4 regions of the Variovorax frigidus genome follow, and region 2 is predicted to be linked to each of the others. Evidence: predicted binding sites of a transcription regulator. Region 2 holds the regulator's gene; each other region holds the start of a gene.
The links. Region 2 encodes LexA, which represses DNA repair genes until DNA is damaged. Its sites were predicted from a motif close to ACTGTATNNNNATACAGT; they were not measured.

Region 1 (4,513 bases), 880 kb from region 2:
ACGCCGCGGCGGCGTTCCCGCCGCCCCCTGCAGCCGAGCCGCAGGCACCGTCCACTCCAGGCGCCGCGCCGTCTCGTTTAAGCTTCGGCGACACAGCTTTGCCGAGGTTTTCCATGCTCCAGATGCGCCCAGGTTGCGAATGCTGCGACCGCGACCTGCCCGCCGAGTCGGCGGACGCCCGGATCTGCTCCTTCGAGTGCACCTTCTGCAGCGATTGCGCGGAACGCCACCTCGCCGGCACCTGCCCCAACTGCGGCGGCGAACTGATCCGCCGCCCGCGCCGGCCGACGGACAAGCTGGCGAAGTCGCCGGCCTCGACCGAGCGCGTGTTGAAGCCCGCGGGTTGCGTAGCGGCGCAACCACCGATGCCGATGGTGTGAACGTCGATCGCATCGTTGCGATCCGAGCCTCTGCGCGTTCCGAGGCGCTTCAGAACAGGCTGCCCTGCCCCGCCGCACCCGGCGGCCTGAAGGCGCCGAGGTCCAGCGGGATGCGCTGGCGGTTGAAGCCGATGCGATGGGTGGCCTTCTCGAAACGCTGGCGGATCAGGTCGGCCCACAGACCGCTGCCCTTCATGCGGGTGGCGAAGTCGGCGTCGTAGTCCTTGCCGCCGCGCATCTCGTGGATGCGCGCCATCACGCGCGCCGCGCGGTCCGGGTAGTGCAGTTCGAGCCACTGCTTGAACAGCGGCGCCACTTCCCAGGGCAGCCGCACCACGGTGTAGAAGGCGCAGCGCGCGCCCGCCTCCCAGGCGGCCTCGAGCACCTTCTCCATGTCGTCGGTGATGAACGGGATCTGCGGCGCCACGCTCACCCCCACCGGCACGCCCGCCTCGGCCAGCGTGCGGATGGTGCGCAGCCGCCGGTGCGGCGCCGCGGCGCGCGGCTCGAGCTTGCGCGCCAGGGCGGCGTCGAGCGTGGTGATGGTGACGTAGACCGCGGCCAGGTGCTGGGCCGCCATCGGCGCGATCAGGTCGAGGTCCTGCTCGACCGCGCTGGACTTGGTGACCAGGCCGAAGGGATGGCGGGTTTCCTGCAGCACCTCGATCACCGCGCGGGTCAGCCGCAGCTCGCGCTCGATCGGCTGATAGCAGTCGGTCGCGGTGCCGATCGCGATCTGGCTGGGACGGTAGCCTTTGCGCCCCAGCTCGGTGCGCAGCACCTCGGCGATGTTGCGCTTGGCGATCAGCTTGGTCTCGAAGTCCAGGCCGGGCGAGAGATTGAGATAGCTGTGGGTGGGCCGCGCGAAGCAGTAGATGCAGCCGTGCTCGCAGCCGCGGTAGGGGTTGAGCGAGCGGTCGAAGGGGATGTCGGGCGAATCGTTCTCGCTGAGCACCGACTTCGCGTCTTCGAAACGCACCTCGGTCTGCAGCGGCAGCAGCGCTTCGGCGGCCGTCTCGTCGAGCGAGCCCCAGCCGTCGTCGCTGGCCTCGCGCACGTCGCGCTCGAAGCGGTGGGCCAGGCGAGTGGCCGCGCCGCGGCCCTTGAGGGCATGCAGGGGGATGAAGGTGTCGGACATGAAAAATACTGTATTTTCATACAGTATCATCCTTGATTGGCCGACGGTAAAGTCCCCATGTGTGACTTTGCTTTACATCTGCGGTCCTGTCCTGCAATGCCGGGCCCGCAGATGCATTAAGTTACCAAGCCTTATTCCTACCTCTTTGGACATACAAGAATGAAACCGACTAGCACCACCCGCAAGCACCTCTGGATCGTCGCCGCCACCGCCTGCGCCGTCCTGACCCTCACTGCTTGCGGCAAGGCCGGCGATGCTGCATCGAGCGTGAGCGCGGCGGCCTCGGCCGTCGGGGACAAGGTCAAATCGGCCGCCAGCAACGTGGACGTCGGGCAGGCGACCAGCGCCAAACTCAATGGCTACACGCAGGGCTACAACAAGCTGATCGGCACCTTCGGCCTGCCCGAGACCCACGAGCGCTACCTCAAGCTCAACATTCCCAAGCGCAAGGCCACCGAGAACCTCTCGATCAGCGCGGGCTGGGTCGACCTGGCGCTGGAGCAGCTGAAGAAGGCGCGCGCCTTGCCCGCGTCCGAACTGGACACGCTCGACCAGAGCGCCGACGCGCTGATCAAGGAACTCGGCACGCTCGTGACCCAGCTCAAGTCGCTGGAGGTCTACTACAGTTCCAAGGCCTACCAGGAAGACGACCTCGCCAAGGGCAAGGCGCAGGATGCGGACGTGCGCGCCGCCTTCGACAGGAGCACGGCCAGCATGAAGAGCTTCAGCACCGTGCTGGGTGCCGAAGAAAAGAAGCGCAGCGTTGCCATGCTGGCCAAGCTGAAGGCCTCGGGCGACGTGCTCGGCTACAACACCAAGCTGGGCCTGCAGCAGGCCGAGGAAGTGGTGTCGCTCTTCGACAGCGAAGCCGACATCCGCGACCCGGCCAAATACCAGGCCGCCGATGCGATCGTGGCCTCGCTCGACAAGACCCTGGCCGAACAGCGCGAGCTCTACGCTGCCGCCAAGGACAAGGAGCCGCGTCCGGATTCGGCCCACGAGAGCACCGGCTCGTCGCTGGTTTCCTTCATCGGCACCTACCGCACGATGAAGCAGGCCAAGACCGCCAAGGCCTTCAACGACATGGTCAAGAAGTACAACGACGCGGTGTCCAGCGCCAATCGCCTGCGCGGCTGAGTCCGCCCCTTCGCCCGTCTGCGCCGCCGGGGGCGCGGCGGGTTCCTGCCTGCACCTCGGCCGTGGCATGAAAGGTGCAAATAGCTCCTGTCCGACAAGGCAAAGGGCGCTCGGCGGCCCATTCATGGTCGGGCATACGGTTCAATGAACACTGTCGCAAGGGCGCCGCCGGAATTCGCCGGACCCGCCTGCGCAGGAGGAATCCACCCGTGCACATCCCATCCCCACGCCTGAGCGATCAGGACGTCTGGCTTTTCCGTGAAGGCACGCATGCAGGGATGCATCGCGCCATGGGTTGCCAGATGCAGCCCGAGGGCGGCGCGACCTTCGCGGTCTGGGCGCCCAACGCCCGCGCCGTCTCCGTGGTGGCCGACTGGAACGGCTGGAACGACACCGCCCTGCGGCTCGAGCCGCGTTCCGACGCCAGCGGCATCTGGGAGGGCTTCTCGCCCGATGCGACGCGCGGCGCGGTCTACAAGTACCGTGTCTTCGCGCAGGACGGCCATTCGGTCGACAAGGCCGACCCCTTCGGCTTCTATGCCGAGCATCCACCGGCCACCGGTTCACGCGTCTGGTCGCTCGACGACTACGAATGGAACGACGCCGACTGGATGCAGCGGCGCGGCCCGAAGAACGCGCTCGATGCACCAATGTCGGTCTACGAACTGCATCCCGGCTCCTGGCAACGCCAGGGCGGCGAGATGCTGGGCTGGCGCGAGCTCGCCGAGCGCCTGGCGGCCTACGTGGTCGACATGGGCTTCACGCACGTCGAACTGATGCCGGTGACCGAGCATCCCTTCTACGGCTCGTGGGGCTACCAGACCACCGGCTATTTCGCACCCACGGCGCGCTACGGCACGCCGCAGGACTTCATGGCTTTCGTCGACCACCTGCACAGCCGCGGCATCGGTGTGCTGCTCGACTGGGTGCCCTCGCACTTCCCGACCGATGCGCACGGCCTGTCGGTGTTCGACGGCACGCACCTGTTCGAGCACGAGGACCCGCGCCAGGGTTTCCACCCCGAGTGGAACTCGAGCATCTTCAATTACGGCCGCAACGAGGTGCGCAGTTTCCTGATCTCGTCGGCACTGTTCTGGCTCGAGCGCTACCACCTCGACGGCCTGCGCGTCGACGCCGTGGCCTCGATGCTCTATCTCGACTACGCGCGCCAGCCCGGCGAATGGATTCCGAACAAGGACGGTGGTCGCGAGAACCTCGAGGCGGTCGACTTCCTGCGCGACCTGAACCGCGCCGTCTACCGCGCGCATCCGGACACGGTGTCCGTCGCCGAAGAGTCGACGGCCTGGCCCAACGTCTCGCGGCCGACCGACATGGGCGGGCTGGGCTTCGGCATGAAGTGGAACATGGGCTGGATGCACGACACGCTGTCGTACTTCGCCAAGGACCCGGTGCACCGCAAGCACCACCACCACCAGCTGACCTTCTCGCTGGTCTATGCCTTCAACGAGAACTTCGTGCTGCCGCTCTCACACGACGAAGTGGTGCACGGCAAGGGCTCGCTGATCAACAAGATGCCCGGCGACGGCTGGCAGCAGTTCGCCAACCTGCGCGCGCTGTTCGGCCTGATGTGGGCACATCCGGGCAAGAAGCTGCTCTTCATGGGCGGCGAGTTCGGCCAGCGCCGCGAATGGACGCACGACGGCGAGCTCGAATGGTGGGTCACGGGCACCGAGGGCCACGGCGGCCTGCAGCATTTCGTGCGTGAACTCAACCGCGTCTACAAGGCCGAGCCGGCGCTCTACGAGGTCGACTTTTCGCCCGACGGCTTCGAGTGGGTGGAGGCCGACGATGCGCAGAACAGCGTGTTCGCCTTCCTGCGCAAGGCGAAGGACGGCGC
Region 2 (4,513 bases):
CACGCACGAGGCGGGGCTGGAGTCGAGGATGCTCGCGGTCGATCTGCAGGCGCGCTACGAGTCGCAGGAGACCCAGCCGGATGCGCTGAGGGACGATGCGGTCACGGTGCCGGGTGCAGCGCTGCCGTCGATCTACGGCACGCTCGACGAGGGCATGGCGCACGACACGGAGCCCGCTGCCATCGAGCGCGCGCAGCGCGAGGCGGTCAACGGGATCATCGACTTCGACACCACGCTGCTCGCCACGACGACACCGGCGGCATTGGCGCCCATGGACGCCTCGCAGCGGCCGACGCCGGCGCCGTCCGACTGGCTGTCGTTCGACATCGAAACTCCCGCGACGCCAGCGCCGCTGGACCTGCAGCTTTTCGATCCGGCCACCGAGGCCGAGATCGCGCCCAAGCCCAAGCGGCGGACCTGAAGGCCTGAACGACGCACGGAGGGCGCGCCAGGGCGGCGCACCCTCCGCCGAATGTCAGCGTCGGACCTGCAACGCGCCCGGGTTCACGATGTTCGTCGGGTTGCCGCGAATGAAGCTCACCACGTTGTCGAAGGCCTGCCCGAAGTACTGCTCGTAGCTGTCCTGCTCGACATAGCCGATGTGCGGCGTGCAGATGCAGTTCTCCAGCCGCAGCAGCGCATGGCCCTGCAACGGTGGTTCGCTCTCGAACACGTCGATGGCCGCCATGCCGGGCCGACCGCGGTTCAGCGCCGCGAGCAGGGCATCGGGCTCGACCAGTTCGGCGCGCGAGGTGTTGACGAACAAGGCGGTCGGCTTCATGCGCGACAGGTCCTCCAGCGTCAAAATGCCGCGGGTTTCGTCGTTCAGGCGCAAGTGGATGGTCAGCACATCGGCGGCCGCGAAGAAGTCCTCCCGGCTGGCTGCGACCTGAAAGCCGTCAGAGCGCGCCTGACCCCGGCTCTGTTCGCGGCCCCAGATCAGCACCTGCATGCCGAAGGCCTGGCCATAGCGTGCGACCATGCGCCCGATGCGCCCGTAGCCCCAGATGCAGAGCGTTTTGCCCTTGAGCACGGAGCCCAGGCCAAAGTTGGGCGGCATGGAGGCCGACTTGAGCCCCGCCTGCTGCCAGGCCCCGTGCTTGAGGTTGCTGATGTACTGGGGCAGCCGGCGCATCGCAGCCATGATCAGGGCCCAGGTCAGTTCGGCCGGCGCCAGCGGCGAGCCGCTGCCCTCGGCCACGGCCACACCCTGCTCGGTGCACGCGCCGATGTCGATGTGGTTGCCGATGCGGCCGGTCTGCGAGATCAGCTTGAGCTTGGGCAGCTTCTCGACCAGTTGTCTGGAGATCTGGGTGCGCTCGCGGATCAGCACGATCACGTCGGCGTCCTTGAGCCGCACCGACAGCTGGCCGACGCCTCGGACCGTGTTGGTATAGACCTTCGCCGCGTAGGCATCGAGTTTGGCCGCGCATTGCAGTTTGCGCACCGCATCCTGGTAGTCGTCGAGGATCACAATGTTCATGGCGTGCCATTGTGCCTCGCGTCACCCGAAAGCATGCGCATGCCACGGCAACCGTGGCCCGTAACGGGATGCACGGAGGTGCGACGGCGCGCGTCGAGAGCCCTCGCCGGGCCCTGGTACCGACGGACTCAGTGCAGCGCGTGCGGCTTGTGCATGGTCTCTGCAGCCTCGAGCGCGGCGAGGCGGTCGAGTTCGGCGCAGACGTCGGCCAGGCGGCCCGAGATCACCACGCGACCGGCGCGGCGCCCCGGCTGCTGTGCATCGACCGTGCGCACCACGCGCAGGGGGCGGGTGACGCGCGCCGTGCCCACGGCAGCGTGGGGCGCATCGATGTTCTTGGCGGTGCAGGACGGGCGCACCGCCACGTAGCGCAGGTCCGAGTGAAGGTCGATGCCGCCGCTGCGGCGTGCACGTTGCGTGGGCATCCAGCGGCTGGCCAGCGATTGCAGCGGCGAGAGCAGATCCACGAAAGTGAGCAAAACGATTCCCATGCGAACTCCAGAAGTCAGAGGTTGAACACAGGCAGGATTGCTTCGATCCGGCTGCGACAGGGTGATGGCCTCATGCCATACGCCCGCCACCTGGCGCAGCCGTTGATTTGAAAAGGTCTACATCAGCATCGTGTTGCGGATGAGCCCCACGGCCAGGCCTTCGATCTCGAAGGGCTCGCCGGGCTGGACCACGATGGTGGGGTAGTCGGGGTTTTCCGCATGCAGCTCGATCACCAGCTTGTTGCGCTTGAGCCGCTTCACCGTGACCTCGTCGCCGAGGCGGGCCACCACGATCTGGCCGTTGCGCGCCTCCTTGGTGGACTGCACGGCCAACAGGTCGCCGTCCATGATGCCGGCGTCGCGCATCGACATGCCGCGCACCTTGAGCAGGTAATCGGGCTGGTGCTGGAACAGCGTGTTCTCGACGTAGTAGGTCTGGTCGACATGTTCCTGCGCCAGGATCGGCGAGCCGGCCGCGACGCGGCCGACGAGCGGCAGGGCCAGTTGGGCCATGCCCGGCAGGGACAGGGAGAACTGGTTGTCGCGCGATTGGTTGAGCGAACGGAGCGCATCGCCCTTGAGCCGAATGCCGCGCGAGGTGCCGCTGAGCAATTCGATCGCGCCCTTGCGCGCCAGCGCCTGCAGATGTTCCTCGGCCGCGTTGGCCGACTTGAAGCCGAGTTCGGCCGCGATTTCGGCACGCGTCGGCGGCGCCCCGGTCCGGGCGATGGTGCTGCGGATCAGGTCCAGAATCTGCTGCTGACGGGCGGTAAGCTTGACGGCGAACGGCATGGTGAATCTCCTTGGTACTGTCTGTATATCCAGTGCCTGTATTTTTAAACAGTTTTCCGGACTTTGCAAGCCATGGTGACAAAAAGTGAATCGATCCCTTGCGTGGTGGTGCTGGGAACCGGCGGCACGATCGCCGGCCAGGCCGCGTCCGCAGGCGACAACCTGGGCTATGTGGCGGGCCAGATCGGGGTCGAGGCTCTGGTGCAGCCATTGGCGTTGCCCGCCGGGCTGACGCTGCGGAGCGAACAGGTCGCGCAACTCGACAGCAAGGACATGGATTTCGCGGTCTGGCAGGCGTTGGCGGCGCGCTGCAGCCACTGGCTCGCACGCGACGATGTGGCCGGCGTCGTGATCACGCACGGCACCGACACGCTCGAGGAAACGGCCTTCTTCCTGCAGTCGGTGCTGGCGCCCACCAAGCCGGTGGTGCTGACCTGCGCCATGCGCCCGGCCACCGCACTGGCGCCCGACGGTCCTCAGAACCTGCGCGACGCGATCGCGGTGGCCGCGACGCCGGGCGCACACGGGGTGATGGCCGCCTGTGCCGGCACGGTGCACGGCGCTGTCGACGTGCGGAAGGTGCACACCTACCGGCTCGATGCCTTCGCTTCGGGCGATGCCGGCCCGCTGGGCTATGTGGAGGAGGGCGCTGTGCGATGGCTTCGCGCTACGGCGGAGGGCCGAGCCGATGCGGCCGCGCGGCTGGCGCGGGTGGTGAACACGGATGTCGCGGGCTGGCCGCGCGTCGAGATCCTCACGAGTCACGCCGGCGCTGGCGGCCGCCTCGTCGAAGCCTTGCTGCAGGAACGCCGTTCAGGCGCCGCGGATGCGGTGCAGGGCCTGGTGCTGGCAGCCACGGGCAATGGCTCGCTGCATCACGCCCTGGAGACGGCAGCCGTGAAGGCGCAGGACGAGGGCGTGGCGGTGGTGCGCGCCACGCGTTGCAGCGAGGGCCGGATTCTCGCCACGCCGCACGCGGCGCTGCGCGATGCGGGTGCGCTCACGCCGGTGAAGGCGCGCATCGCGTTGATGCTGGAACTGCTGCTGGCGGCGCCAGGGGCCTGACGCCGACCTCGGCGATCGATCAGTTGCCGAGCGCAGCCAGCGCGCGCTGGGTGATTTCGTCGACCGTGCCGACGCCGCTGATGGCGCGGTACTTGGGGGCGAGCGCCGGTTCGGCTTTGGCCCAGGCGGCGTAGTAGTCGACCAGCGGCCGGGTCTGCTGGCTGTAGACGTCGAGCCGCTTGCGCACGGTCTCTTCCTTGTCGTCTTCGCGCTGGATCAGCTCTTCGCCGGTCGCGTCGTCCTTGCCTTCCACCTGGGGCGGGTTGAACTTGACGTGGTAGGTCCGGCCCGAGGCGGGGTGGGAACGGCGGCCGCTCATGCGCTCGATGATGTCGCTGAAAGGCACGTCGATCTCGAGCACGTAGTCGAGCTTGACGTCGGCGGCACGCATCGCGTCGGCCTGCGGCAGGGTGCGCGGGAAGCCGTCGAACAGGAAACCGCTGGCGCAATCGGGCAGCGCGATGCGCTCCTTCACCAGGTTGATGATCAGGTCGTCGCTGACCAGCGCGCCCGAATCCATCACGGCCTTGGCCTGCAGGCCCAGCGGCGTGCCGGCCTTCACGGCGGCGCGCAGCATGTCGCCGGTGGAGATTTGCGGAATGTTGTATTTGCGGCAGATGAAAGCGGCTTGCGTGCCTTTACCTGCGCCGGGGGCGCCCAACAAAATCAGTCTCATGGTGTC
Region 3 (4,513 bases), on a different contig from region 2:
GCGCAACGACGAGGCCATGGGCGACATCCCCATGCGGCCCGACGAAGGCTGAGAACCGGGGCACGGACCGCTTGCGGTCCTCCCATCGCGTGTTCTGACGCGCATCGCGTGTCTGACCGACCCGGGCCCGCCGGGCGGTGGCCGATCCTTCATTGCAACGACGGCTCGAAGGCCTGGCCTTCGCTGCATGGAAGCGATCGCGCCTGACCAGGGCCTGTTCACACCATTCGTGCCATTCCACCCCCGGTCCGTGAAAACCCGTCATGACAGGTCTGGTAGGTCTGTAAGTAAAAAGTGTGAACAAGGTCCTCGCCCAAGTTTGGCACTCCCCTTAGCATCGACCTTATTTTTCACATTCTCGAAGCAGTCGTGCAAGGCTGGAAATGTCTGTTGCGACGGCCTTTGGCACTCTGCATGCATCGTGGCGCCCGTACCGTGGCGCTGATGCGAAGGAAGGATCCTGGTCTCTCTCCGCACCTCCGTGCGAGAAACCTTTCCTCTGTTCGAGGTCGACCAGTTTTCCGAAATCTCAATCCTTTGGGACGCGCATTCGCTGCGCGGCGAGAAATGGCGATCGCAAGAAGATCCTGTGAGCGCCCCGGGTGGCAGTTGCTCGCACGATCACCAGAAAACAGCATTCAGCGTGAAGGCGATAAATGAGATTTAAAGAGCTGGATGGCCTCCGGGGCATCGCGGTGCTGGCTGTCATGGCGCAGCATTACCTGTCCTGGCTGCCGGCAACCGGCGCGCGGCACGGATGGCTTGGCGTGGATCTCTTCTTTGTATTGTCCGGTTTCCTGATCACCAGCATCCTGATAAGGATGCGGGGCCAGGATAATTATTTCCTGGTTTTCTATGGGCGGCGAGCGCTGAGAATATTCCCCGTCTATTTTCTGATGCTCGCTATTTACCTGGCCGTTTCCATTCTTTCGGGTAAGCCTGGAACGCTCGCGCTGTGGGGACAGTACGCATTTTTTTATACCAGCCTTTTCGTGGGTCAGCCCCCTGAGCTGAAGTTCGCCGTCATCGCGCCGGTCCATTTGGGACTCGCGGTGCTGTGGTCCCTTTCGGTAGAGGAGCTGTACTACAGCTTCTGGGCCCCCATCGTGCGCTACGCGACGCCAAGGGTATTCGCCTTGATCCTGCTGGCGATGATCGTCGCCGCGCCGCTCTTTCGGTTTTGGCTGCATACGCCGGACTATCCGGAGTTCTACACCTTCTACTGTCGAATGGATGCCTTGGCGTATGGCTCGGTCGTGGCATTGCTGATGCACGCCCGGCAACAGGACATTGACAAGTGGAAGCGTTTCGATCGGACCTTCGATGCGCTTGCAATCGTCGTGGCGGTGGCGGCCCTGGCACTTTGGATCCCGCTGAAAGGCGCCCCGTCCAACCGGATGATCGCCACGGTCGGTCTCGTGTTGGCCGATGTCGGGTTGGCATTGCTGGTGTTTTCGGTGTTGCGAAAATCCGGCCAATCATCGTGGTGGTTGAGCGCGCTCCGCATCCAATGGCTGCGGTCCGTGGGCATGGTGAGTTTCAGCCTGTACCTGATCCACTACCCGGTGTTGTATATCGCGACCCGGTGGGTCGGCGCATGGGAATTGTCACGGCGCAGTGAAGCGGTGGTCCAGACATTGGTCGCCGCGGTGCTGAGCTTCTGCATTGCTTACGCCTTGTGGTACGCCATGGAATCCAGGATCCTGAATTGGAAGGATCGGCACGTGCCTTCGAATCCCGCGGAGCCTGTCTTCATTTCCGCTCGGCGTTGAGCCGCGAGCGTCCGGGGCCTGTCGACTGCGCTTAACGCAGGTTCTTCCACCACAGCACGTTGGTGCGCGGTTTTCCCAGCGTCAGCACCTCGCCGATCTCGGGCGTGGCCAGCGCGATGCCGCTCTGCTGCGCGAGGGTGGCGGCGCGGTCGAGCGGGTCGCGCCAGGTGTGGAAGGCCAGGTCGAAGGTGCTGTTGTGCACCAGGTAGAGCAGCTTGCCGCGCAGGTCGCGAAAGGCCTGCACCGTCTGCTCGGGCGTCATGTGCACCGCCGGCCAGTAGTTGTCGTAGGCGCCGTTTTCCATCAGCGCGAGGTCGAAGCCGCCGAAGCGTTCACCGATCTGTGCGAAGCCCGGGAAATAGCCCGAGTCGCCGCTGTAGAAGATGCGCTCGCCGCCGCTCTCGATCACCCACGAGGCCCAGAGCGTGCTGTCGCGGTCCCAGAGCGTGCGCCCCGAGAAATGCTGCGAGGGCGTGGCGGTGATCTGCACCGCGCCATGGCGGCTCGCCTGCCACCAGTCGAACTCCTCGATGCGCTCGCGCCCCACGCCTGCATCGCGCAGCCGGGCGCCCACGCCCAGCGGCACGAAGTAGCGCTGCACGCGCTCGCGCAATGCATCGATGGCGGCCAGGTCGAGGTGGTCGTAGTGGTCGTGGGAGAGGATCAGCCCCTCGATCGGCGGCAGGTCGGCCAACGTGAGCGGCGGCGCATGAAAGCGCTTGGGCCCGAACCACTGGACCGGCGAGGCGCGCTCGCTGAACACCGGGTCGATCAGCCAGTACTTGCCGTGCAGCTTGAGCAGATGCGACGAATGGCCCAGGCGCACCACGTGGTTGGCCGCGGGGTCGAGCGCATCGAGCGCGGCACGGTCGAGCCGGCGCACCGGGATCGGGTCGACCGGCACGGTGCCTTCCTTGGTCGCGGTGATGAAGCGCGACCAGATCTTCCAGCCGCTTTCCGAGGGCAAGGCCTGCGGATTGGGCATGTTGCGGAAGCGGCATTCGCCGCCGCTCTGGGGCGATGCGGCATGGCGCGGATCGCATTCGTTCCCGGTGGCGCAGCCGGTCGCGAGCAGGCCCAGGACGGCAGTGAAGAAGCAGGCGGCCAGACGCCGAGGCAGGAAATGCATGGAAAGGGCGCGTGATGCGCAGAAAGAAAGAGAACGCCGTTGCGGCAACGCGCGCGAGCTTAGCGCCGCGCGCCTGACCTGACGAAGTGCGGGGCGAAAGGTCAATCCGGTGGCCTCGACCCGCCCGCGGATCCTGATAGCCACAAAACATGGCGCCCGACGAAATACTGTATAAAAATACAGTTAACTGTTGATTCACCATGGGCCTGCCTTCCATCTCCTCGTCCTTCGTTTCCGCCCGGCACAACGTCTGGCGCGGCGACGAGCTGGGCGTGGCCGACCTGCCGGTGCTGGGCACGGGCCATGCGGCGCTCGATGCCGAACTGCCCGGTGGCGGCTGGCCCGTGGGCGCCATGACCGAGTTGCTGCAGGCCCGGCCCGAGGCGCATGTGTGGTCGCTGCTGCTGCCCGCGCTGGCGCGCGCGGTGACGCAGCGGGGCGGACCGGTCATGCTGATCGGCGCGCCCTACGAGCCTTTCGGGCCGGCGCTGGCGGCGGGCGGCTTGCCGAGTGCGGCGCTGATGTGGGTTCGGGGCCAGACCTCGGCCGAGTGCACCTGGGCCTGCGAGCAGGCGCTGCGCTGTGCCGACGTGGCCGCCGTGCTGGCCTGGCTGCCGCAGGCGCGCGCCAGCGAACTGCGCCGGCTGCAGCTCGCGGCCGCCCAGCACGAAGGCCTGCTGTTCGTGATGCGGCCCGAGTCCGTGGCGCCATCGGCCTCGCCGGCGCGGTTGCGGCTGCAGCTGGTGTCGGCGGAAGACGGGCGAATGGACGTGCACCTGCTCAAGCGCCGCGGCCCGCCGCTCGCGCAGCCCTTGAGTCTGCCGGCACGCAGCACGCGCATGACGGCCTTGCTGGCCGCCAGCCAGCGCCGCCGTCAGGGGGCGGTGGCGCCCCTTCCCGCAACGCAAGGCGCGACCGTGGTCCGTCTCGACCTGCGCCGCCGCAGAGAGGAGGGCGCCCATGCAGTGGATCGCCTTGCGCTGGTGGGCTGAGGCCAAGGAGGCGGCTCAAGACGCCGCACCGACCCCGGCCGCCTTGCCGATGTCCCTCGAAACCCTGGGCTGGTGGGCGCTGCAGTTCACACCGCGCGTGGCCTGGCTCGACGAGGCGCTGGTGCTCGAGGTTTCGGCCTGCGAGCGGCTCTGGGGCGGGCAGCAGCCTTTGATGCGCCTCATGACCACCTGGAACCCCGTGCCCGACAGCCGACTGCAGAAAGTGCAGGGCGCCAACGCGCTGGTCGCGCTGGCCCGGTTGCGGTTGTTCGCGCTGGGCCAGCAGCCGCCGGCCGACATCCCGGCCGCCTTGCCGCTGCACACGCTCACGGTCGCCCGCCCGCACCTCGACGTGCTGGCGCGCATGGGCTGCCGCACCTGGGGCGACGTGGCGGCGCTGCCGCGCGGCGGGCTGTCTCGGCGCTTCGGCGCGGCACTGCGCGAGGCGCTCGATTGCGCCTGGGGCCTGCACCCCGAGCGTCACACCTGGCTCACGCTGCCCGACGTGTTCGAGCAGAAACTCGAGCTGCCCGCGCTGGCCGAGAACGCACACGAACTCATGTGGTCGGCCAACCGGCTGCTGGCGGCGCTGCAGATCTGGCTGCGCGCGCGACAGCGCG
Region 4 (4,513 bases), on a different contig from region 2:
GGTGCCGATGGTCTTGGCCAGCATCGCGGCGTCGGCGTTGGCCGAGGCGGTCAGGCCGCCGAGCAGCGTGGCGAGCACGGTGCACATCTGCGCCAGCGCGCCGGTCATGTGACCGACCAGCACTTCGGCCAGGTTGAGCAGCCGCCGCGTGATGCCCGAGGCATTCATGATGCAGCCGGCCAGCACGAACAGCGGCAGCGCGAGCAGCGACACCGACTCGGTGCCTTCGGCCATCTGCTGCGCGAAATTGGCCAGCGGCATTTCGCCGATGTTGAGCGCGAAGAAGCCCAGCGCGGCGATGGCCATGGCCCAGGTGATGGGCGTCTGCAGGGCCAGCAGCACCAGCATCAGGATGGCCGGAAGCCAGAGATGGAACGAACTCACAGCGACATCTCCGACGACGGTTGCCATTTCCAGCCGGTGGCCCAGGGCTTGAGGAGGATGTGCTGCACCAGCATGAGCAGCGACGCGAAGGCCATCGGGCCGTAGACCACCGAGCGCGGGATGTCGATCACCACCACGCGGATCGAGTGCGCGATGACGGCCTGCCAGACGAACATGGCCGCCAGCGTGGCGAACAGCGCGGCCAGCAGCCACCAGTTGAAGATGAAGATGCCGCGGCGCAGGGCGGGCGGGAACATCGCGACCAGCGCGTCGACGTCGGCATGCATGCGCCAGCGGATGCAGGCCGCGGCGCCGAAGAACACCAGCCAGCCGAAGGCGATGACCGCGACCTCGAAGGTCCACGAGGCCGGCTGCGGGAACAGGTAGCGCGTGATCACGCCCCAGGTGATGGACAGCACGATGACGCAGGCGCAGAGCACGCCGATGGCCTCGTCCGCGCGGCGCAGGCTCAGCAGGGGCCCGGGCGAGACCGACGCAGGGGAAAGCGCCGCTGGCGGGGCGGCGGGAACGACCGGTTCAGTCATGGATCTTGAAGTGTGGGTGTCGACCGAAGCGGGCGTTCAGCGCGTCATCGCGGCGCGTACCTTGTCGTACATGCCGGGCGTGAGGCCGGGCACCTTGGCGTAGGCGACCTTGGCCTTCTCGGCGAAGGCCTTGCGGTCGACGTCGGTGACGAACTGCACGCCGGCCTTCTTCATCTCGTCGGCGTACGCCGCGTCGGAGGCGAGCGTGAGCTGCGTCAGTTCGGCGCCGGCCTTTTTGCCTTCTTCGAGCAGCACGGTCTGCAGGTCGGGCGGCAGGCTCTTGAAGAAGTCGGTGCTGGTGACCATGGCCACGTACATCGTCTGGTGGGCCGTGGTCGACAGCACCTTGCGCACTTCGTAGAGCTTGGAGCCGACCAGCGAGCCGTAGTTGGCCTCGGCCGCATCGACCACGTTGGTCTGCAGCGCGTTGTAGACCTCGCCCCATGGCAATGCGGTGGGCCGGCCGCCGAAGGCGGTGAAGGTCTCGAGCATGATCGGCGACGGCGGCACGCGCAGCGTCATGCCGGCCATGTCGGCGGGCGTGCGCACCGGCTTGCTGCCGAGTACGTGGCGCACGCCGAACAGGCCGTCGGCCACGATCAGCTTCATGCCCTGCTGCTCGAGGCGGCCCGACATTTCCTTGAACACGTCGGAGGCGAACAGCTTCCGGGCCTCGTCCTGGCTGCCGTAGAGGTAGGGGCCGGCGAGGATGCCGAGGTCGGGCACGAACTGGCTCAGCTGGCCGTAGTCGGTCACGCTCAACACGCGGGCACCGCCCTTGATCATCTCGTTGACCTTCTTCTGCGGGCCCAGCTGGTCGCCCGTGAAGATGTTCAGCGTGATGCGCCCGCCCGAGCGCTCCTTCACGCGGTCGGCGAAGGAATGCATCACCTTCACGACCGGCTCGTTGGGGTTCACCTGCGAGGTGGAGAAGCGCAGGCTGTAGTTCTGCGCGGCCGCGGGCGCGACGGCGCCGAGGGCCAGCGCCAGACCGGCGGCGAGGGTGGACAGGGTCGAAACGACGGTGCGGCGGGAGGTCATGGTTGTCTCCAGGGGAGCGCGCTCGGGGCGCATTGGTGTAATTCCTATATAAACTATCAGTTCATGTATGAAATGATGATGGCAGATGGATGTGTTGTCGATTAGGGTTTTCCGCGACAAGGCAGCCGTATGCCAACTCATATGAACCTATCGTTTGCTCATGTCTGATTCATCGACTCTGGAAGATCTGCCGCTGGCGGGCCTGCGCGTGCTGGATTTCAGCCAGTTCCTGGCCGGCCCTTCGTGTGCGCTGCGTCTCGCCGATCTGGGCGCCGACGTGGTCAAGGTCGAGCGCCCCGACGGCGGCGACCTGTGCCGCGGCCTGGTGCTGGCCGACCAGACCTTCGAGGGCGACAGCGCGCTGTTCCACACCATCAACCGGCGCAAGCGCAGCTTCGCGGCCGACCTGAAGGCGCCGGCCGACCTGGCGCGCGTGAAGGCGCTGATCGAACGCGCCGACGTGATGATCCATAACTTCCGCCCCGGCGTGATGGAGCGCATCGGCCTCGATGCGGCCAGTGTGCTGGCGCTCAACCCGCGCATCGTCTACGCGGCCGTCACCGGCTACGGCGACGAGGGCCCGTGGCGCGACAAGCCCGGGCAGGACCTGCTGGTGCAATCGCTCTCGGGCCTGGCCTGGCTGGGCGGCGACGCGCAGGCCGACGGCAGCGGCCCGCCGGTGCCGGCCGGCGTCTCGATGATCGACGTGATCACCGGCGCGCACCTGGTGCAGGGCATCCTCGCGGCGCTGCTGCGGCGCGGCGTGACCGGGCGCGGCGGACGCGTCGACGTGAGCCTGCTCGAGTCGGCCCTCGACCTGCAGTTCGAGCCCTTCACCGCCTTCCTCAACGGCGACGGCACGCAGCCCGCGCGCACCGCCGAGAACCATGCGAGCGTGCACGGCGCCGCGCCCTACGGCATCTACCGCACGCGCGACGGCTTCATGGCGGTCGCGATGACGCCGATGGACAGGCTCGCCGCCCTGATCGGCAGCCAGGCGCTGGCCGCGCTGGCCGCCGACCGCAGCGGCTGGTTCAGGAACCGCGACGCGCTCAAGCAGCAGCTGCAGCAGGACCTGCTGGCGCAGGACAGCGCGCACTGGCTCGCGATCCTCGAGCCGGCCGGCGTGTGGAGCGCCGACGTGCTGCGCTGGCCGCAACTCACCGCGCACCCGGCCTTCGCCGCGCTGGGCATGACGCAGACCATCCGCAGCGCGAGCGGCGCCACGATGCAGACCACGCGCTGCCCGATCCGCATCGACGGCCGGCGGATCTACAGCGACCAGGGCGCGCCGCGCCTGGGCGCCGACACCGAAGCCGTCGCACGCGAATACGGCCTGCCTTCCTCACCCTCCTCCTCTTCTTCTTTCGCACCATGACCCACGAGCAATTCTTCGAAGACTACGTGCCGGGCGCCACGCGCACCACCACCGGCCGCACCATCACCGAAGCCGACATCGTGCTGCACGCCGGCCAGACCGGCGACTTCTTCCCCCACCACATGGACGCCGCCTGGTGCGCCACGCAGGACTTCGGCCAGCGCATCGCGCACGGCACGCTGGTCTTCAGCGTGGGCATCGGCCTGACGGCCACGGTGATCAACCCGCGCGCCATGTCCTATGGCTACGACCGCCTGCGCTTCGTGAAGCCGGTGTTCATCGGCGACACGATCTACTCGAAAGTAGCGATCACCGACAAGCGCGACCACCCCAAGCGCAGCAGCCACGGCATCGTGGTCGAGACCGTGACCGTCACCAACCAGCGGCAGGAAACGGTGCTGGTCTGCGAGCACCTGCACATCGTCGAAAGGCGTGCGGCACAGGGCTAAACTGATCGGCCCATGAAGAACACCGCCGCCCCCGAGACCGACGACACCGACGCCGAACGCCGCCCCAAGTACGCGGTGCCGGCGGTCGAGAAAGCGCTCGACGTGCTCGAGCTGCTGTCGGCGCAGGCGGTGCCGATGACGCAGGCGCAGCTCGCGCGCGCGCTGGGCCGCGAACCCAGCGAACTGTTCCGCATGCTGAGCGCACTGGAGGCACGCGGCTACCTGCGGCGCGAGGACAACGGCGGCTACGTGCTCACGCTCAAGCTGTTCGAACTGAGCCGCACCCACTCGCCGCACGAACAGTTGCTGCGCGCGGCCACCGCGCCGATGCGTGAACTGGTCGACAACATCCGCGAGTCCTGCCACCTGAGCGTGCTGCACCGCGACCAGCTGCTGGTGCTGACGCAGGTCGACGCGCCGACCTCGATCCGGCTGTCGGTCGAGGCCGGCTCGCTGCATTCGGCGGTCGACACCCTGTCGGGCCAGGTGCTGCTGGCCAATGCGCCCGATGACGAGCGCGACGAGCTGCTCGGCCGCCGCGCCGAGTACCAGCGCCGCAGCGCCGACGAACGCACGACCTACCTCGCGCTGCTGGCCAAGATGCGCGCCGACGGCTGGGGCTACGCCGAGAACGCGCGCTTCGTGGGCGGGCGCGACCTGAGCGTGCCGGTCGGCAACGCACGCGGCCGCACCCGCGCCGTGCTGACCATCGCGTC

Region 1: a site for LexA is predicted at 1,526-1,543, ahead of ACSFBC_RS05070 (PA0069 family radical SAM protein). Genes of this name have one in related genera too.
Region 3: a site for LexA is predicted at 3,068-3,085, ahead of imuA (translesion DNA synthesis-associated protein ImuA). Genes of this name have one in related genera too.
Region 4: a site for LexA is predicted at 2,014-2,031, ahead of ACSFBC_RS19470 (C4-dicarboxylate TRAP transporter substrate-binding protein). Genes of this name have one in related genera too.

The regions. Positions count from the first base shown of each region.
Region 1 is NZ_JBPJZF010000001.1:1,078,628-1,083,140, forward strand. Features, by position in the region: gene ACSFBC_RS05065 (DUF1272 domain-containing protein) at 114-380, shown strand; gene ACSFBC_RS05070 (PA0069 family radical SAM protein) at 430-1,518, opposite strand; gene ACSFBC_RS05075 (DUF3829 domain-containing protein) at 1,678-2,655, shown strand; gene glgB (1,4-alpha-glucan branching protein GlgB) at 2,871-4,513, shown strand, end outside.
Region 2 is NZ_JBPJZF010000001.1:196,662-201,174, forward strand. Features, by position in the region: gene ACSFBC_RS00870 (type IV pilus assembly protein FimV) at 1-421, shown strand, start outside; gene ACSFBC_RS00875 (D-2-hydroxyacid dehydrogenase family protein) at 476-1,483, opposite strand; gene ACSFBC_RS00880 (hypothetical protein) at 1,612-1,974, opposite strand; gene lexA (transcriptional repressor LexA) at 2,092-2,766, opposite strand; gene ACSFBC_RS00890 (asparaginase) at 2,839-3,831, shown strand; gene adk (adenylate kinase) at 3,851-4,507, opposite strand.
Region 3 is NZ_JBPJZF010000004.1:16,943-21,455, reverse strand. Features, by position in the region: gene ACSFBC_RS12530 (hypothetical protein) at 1-52, shown strand, start outside; gene ACSFBC_RS12525 (acyltransferase family protein) at 657-1,772, shown strand; gene ACSFBC_RS12520 (MBL fold metallo-hydrolase) at 1,804-2,901, opposite strand; gene imuA (translesion DNA synthesis-associated protein ImuA) at 3,102-3,893, shown strand; gene ACSFBC_RS12510 (DNA polymerase Y subunit UmuC family protein) at 3,862-4,513, shown strand, end outside.
Region 4 is NZ_JBPJZF010000006.1:295,209-299,721, forward strand. Features, by position in the region: gene ACSFBC_RS19460 (TRAP transporter large permease) at 1-384, opposite strand, end outside; gene ACSFBC_RS19465 (TRAP transporter small permease) at 381-929, opposite strand; gene ACSFBC_RS19470 (C4-dicarboxylate TRAP transporter substrate-binding protein) at 966-1,970, opposite strand; gene ACSFBC_RS19475 (CaiB/BaiF CoA transferase family protein) at 2,131-3,348, shown strand; gene ACSFBC_RS19480 (MaoC family dehydratase) at 3,345-3,797, shown strand; gene ACSFBC_RS19485 (IclR family transcriptional regulator) at 3,810-4,513, shown strand, end outside.